DNA from 2 places in the Streptomyces flavovariabilis genome. Region 1 is predicted to be linked to the other one. Evidence: riboswitches for the same ligand, from Rfam matches in the RefSeq annotation. Region 1 holds a riboswitch; the other holds the start of a gene.
The links. Region 1 has a riboswitch for S-adenosylmethionine ahead of thrC (threonine synthase). Riboswitches for the same ligand answer to the same signal wherever they lie in the genome.
Positions count from the first base shown of each region.

Region 2: another riboswitch for S-adenosylmethionine. It lies ahead of IO24_RS0104005 (aminotransferase class V-fold PLP-dependent enzyme); the one in region 1 lies ahead of thrC (threonine synthase).

Region 1 covers NZ_JNXD01000007.1:59,062-61,254, forward strand. The annotation lists gene IO24_RS0114815 (alpha,alpha-trehalose-phosphate synthase (UDP-forming)) at 1-46, opposite strand, end outside; gene IO24_RS0114820 (glucosyl-3-phosphoglycerate synthase) at 120-1,064, opposite strand; SAM riboswitch class I at 1,220-1,375, shown strand; gene thrC (threonine synthase) at 1,391-2,193, shown strand, end outside.
Region 2 covers NZ_JNXD01000001.1:900,014-902,206, reverse strand. The annotation lists gene IO24_RS0104005 (aminotransferase class V-fold PLP-dependent enzyme) at 1-1,330, opposite strand, end outside; SAM riboswitch class IV at 1,463-1,579, opposite strand; gene trpD (anthranilate phosphoribosyltransferase) at 1,653-2,193, opposite strand, start outside.

The DNA.
Region 1 (2,193 bases):
GGTTGGAGGCCACCAGCACCTGCGCAGCACCGTACGTTGAAGCCATAAGCCTCAACCTAGCCCGGCCCGGAAACGCTCAAACGTGCGGATCTTCCGTACCCGGCCGAAAACGGCCCCGGTCAGGCCGCTTTCCGCGCCTGGTACTCGGCGATCTCCACCATCGGCGGACGCTCCTCGGTGTCCACGCGGTACGTCCGCGGCTCGAAGCCGTCCTCGCCCCGCTCGAACTGCGTCAGGGACGGCCGGATCAGATGCCCGCGGGCCAGCCGCAGCTGAGCCGTGCGGTAGATCGCGGCGGCCATCCGGCCCAGCGCCTGCCCGTCCTGGTGCCGGTGCTTGCGCACTCCGACGTCCACCTGGGCGAGGGCGTCCAGGCCTGCCAGGTGCAGGGCGTCGACCAGCATGCCCAGCTCCACGCCGTACCCGACGGGAAACGGCAGCCGCTCCAGCAGCGAGCGGCGGGCCGCGTACTCGCCGCCGAGCGGCTGCACGAAGCCGGCCAGCTGCGGCCAGTGCATGTTGAGCAGCGGGCGCGCCATCAGTTCGGTGACCCGGCCGCCCTGCCCGGCAGCGCCACCGAGGGGACGGTCGTACATGGCTTTCACCAGGTCGACGTCCGGTTCGGTGAGCAGCGGGCCGACGATCCCGGAGACGAAGTCGGACGAGAAGTCCCTGAGGTCCGCGTCGACGAAGCAGACGATGTCCCCCCGGGTGGCGAGCAGCGAGCGCCACAGCACCTCGCCCTTGCCGGGCGCGGCGGGCAGGCGCGGGAGTATCCCGTCCCGGTGCACCACCCGCGCGCCCGCGGCGGCGGCCACCTCGGACGTGCGGTCGGTGGACCCGGAGTCGACGACGACCAGTTCGTCGACGAGCGGGACCTGCCGCATCAGGTCGTGGCGGATGACGGCGACGATGTCACCGACCGTCGCCTCCTCGTTGAGCGCGGGCAGCACGACGCTGACCGTCCGGCCCGTGCGCTGCTTGGCGGCCAGGACCTGGTGGAGGGGGCGATCGGTCGCAGACCAGGAACGGGTGCTCAGCCAGCGCTCGACTTCTTCCAGCACCGTGGCGGCTCCTCTGCGTACTCCAGGCGGGAGGGACTGTGATCCATCTCGCGGTTCGGACGACTATCTCAACTGTCCTGGTCGTCGGTTACAGTCTTGAACAACGCGGATGACCATCGCATGTCCGGGGTCACCCGCCGCCTACAACCACATACAGCTCATCCAGAGGGGCAGAGGGAAACGGCCCGATGAAGCCCCGGCAACCCTCCAGTCGGTACTCGTAGGTCACTGGCGACCACTTCGCGAGGCTCCCGGCTAGGGAAGGTGCCAAATCCGTCTCGCGGCGAAATGCGTCGTGAGGAAGATGAGGAAGGGCCTCGCCTCACATGGCTGTGCAGACTGTTGCAAGCACCACTGACTCCACCGTAGACCTCGGTCCCGCCGCGGCGCTGAGCTGCCGCGAGTGCGGTCACCGCGTCCCCCTCGGCCCGGTCTTCGCGTGCGAGGAGTGTTTCGGTCCGCTGGAGATCGCCTACGACTTCTCGTCCTACGACGCCGAGGAGCTCCGCAAGCGCATCGAAGCGGGCCCGGCGAACATCTGGCGGTACGCCCCGCTCCTGCCGGTCCCGGCCGACGTGGCGGACAAGCCGAACATCAACCCGGGCTGGACCAAGCTCGTCAGGGCCGACAACCTCGCGCGTGAGCTGGGTGTCGACGCCGGCAAGCTGTTCGTCAAGGACGACTCCGGCAACCCGACGCACTCCTTCAAGGACCGTGTCGTCGCCCAGGCCATCGAGGCCGCCCGCGCCTTCGGCTTCACCACGCTCTCCTGCTCCTCCACCGGCAACCTCGCCGGTGCGGTGGGTGCCGCCGCGGCCCGCGCCGGCTTCCGCTCCTGCGTGTTCATCCCGCACGACCTGGAGCAGGGCAAGGTCGTCATGGCCGCGGTCTACGGCGGCGAGCTCGTCGGCATCGAGGGCAACTACGACGACGTGAACCGCTTCTGCTCCGAGCTGATCGGCGACCCGGCCGGCGAGGGCTGGGGCTTCGTCAACGTCAACCTCCGGCCGTACTACGCGGAGGGTTCCAAGACGCTCGCGTACGAGATCTGCGAGCAGCTCGGCTGGCAGCTGCCGGACCAGCTCGTGGTGCCGATCGCCTCCGGCTCGCAGCTCACGAAGATCGACAA
Region 2 (2,193 bases), on a different contig from region 1:
TCGCCCCGTCCGTCACGAGCTCCTTCACCGCCCGCACGAACCGCTCCACGTGCTCGTCCGGCGTGCCCGCGCCGAAGCTGACCCGGATGGCGTTGAGCGACTTCTCCCCCGGCGCGGCCTCGGGCGACCCGCACTCCCCCTGCGACTGCGGGTCGCTGCCGAGCAACGTGCGCACCAGCGGGTGGGCGCAGAACAGCCCGTCCCGTACGCCGATGCCGTACTCGGCGGACAGGGCGGCGGCGAAGTGCGAGCTGTTCCAGCCGTCGACGACGAAGGAGAGCACGCCGACGCGCGGCGCGTCGTCCCCGAAGAGGGACAGGAACCGCACCTGGGGAACGTCGGCGAGCCCCTCCCGCACCGCGCGGACCAGGTCCTGCTCACGGGCGACGAGGGTGTCGAAGCCGGCCTCGGTCAGCGCCTTGCAGGCCGAGGCGACGGCGTAGGCGCCGATGACGTTGGGCGAACCGGCCTCGTGGCGGGCGGCGCTGTCGTGCCACTCCACGTCCACTCCCCCGTCCTGGCGCCGGCTGACCTTGCGGCTGGCGCCGCCGCCCGCGAGATACGGCTCGGCCGCGCGCAGCCAGTCGGACCGCCCGGCCAGGACGCCCGTACCGAAGGGCGCGTACAGCTTGTGCCCGGAGAAGGCGACCCAGTCGACGTCGAGGCCGGCGAGGGACACCGGGTGGTGCGGGGCCAGCTGGGCGGCGTCCAGCACAATCCGCGCGCCGTGGGCGTGCGCGGCCGCCGCGAGTTCCCGTACGGGCCACAGCTCGCCGGTGACGTTCGAGGCACCGGTGACGCAGACCAGGGCCGGCCCGTGGCCCCCCTCGATCGGCACAGTGCGGCCGGCGAGGGCGCGCTCCAGAGTCTCGACGGCCTCGCGGGGGCTGCGCGGGGCGTCGAGGAAGGTGACGCGGGCGTTGCGCCACGGCAGCAGGGAGGCGTGGTGCTCGGTCTCGAAGACGAACACCTGGCAGTCGGCGGGGAGCGCTGCGGCGAGGAGGTTGAGGGAGTCGGTGGTCGACCGGGTGAACACGACCTGGTCGCCTTCGCGGCAGTCGAGGAACTCGGCGACGGTCCGGCGGGCGTTCTCGAACAGGTCGGTCGACAGCTGGGAGAGGTACCCGGCACCGCGGTGCACGCTGCCGTAGTACGGCGCGTAGGCGGCGACGTCGTCCCAGACCCGCTGGAGCGCCGGGGCACTGGCGGCGTAGTCGAGCGCGGCGTAGGTGACCTCGCCGCCGGTCACGAGGGGGACGGTGACGTCCCGCCCCAGAACGGGCAGCGGGGCACAAACGGACGGGGCGGTGGCGACGGCGGAAACGGACATGGGTGAACTCCCGTGAAGGCAGGTGGAATCCGCCCGCGAGCACGACGGCTACAAGCGGGGGTGAAGAGAAGGGGGATGCGGAGGCGGGGCTCTGCGGCCCTATCGCATTCGCTGGTTCACGAGAGACTCCTCGTCACGCGCTTGCCACAGACCTCGCTGCCTGCGGCCTGGTCGTCACCCGGGGCACCCCGCCACGGACGGAGGGTTGCCGGACAGTCGGCCGGGGCCTTTTGACTGTCACTCATGACCTGGTCAGGAAAGTACGTGACGTGAGCGCGGTCCCGCAAGTCGAGTCCGCATCGCGGGACCACGCTCACCTCGGTTACGCGTTGCTGGCCGCCACCCAGCGTTCCAGCGTCCGCTTCGCCGCCCCCGAGTCGATCGACTCCGCCGCCTTCGCCATCCCGGCACGGATCTGGTCGGCCAGCGGTGCCGACGTCGGCTCCAGAGCGACCAGCGCCGCCGCCGAGTTCAGCAGGACCGCCTCGCGGACCGGACCGGTCTCACCCTCCAGCAGTCGGCGGGCCACCTCGGCGTTGTAGGAGGCGTCCGCACCGCGCAGCGCCTCCACGGGAACCAGGTCGAGGCCCACGTCACGCGGGTCGAAGGTCTCCTCGGTCACCTCGCCGCCCCGGACGATCCACACCCGGGACGTGGCCGTCGTGGTCAGCTCGTCCAGGCCGTCGTCGCCCCGGAAGACCAGGGACGAGTTGCCGCGCTCGGCGAAGACGCCCGCGACGATCGGCGCCATGCGCGGGTCGGCCACCCCGACGGCCTGGGCACGGACCCGGGCCGGGTTGGTGAGCGGGCCGAGGGCGTTGAACACCGTGCGGATGCCCAGCTGGCCGCGGGCCGCACCCGCG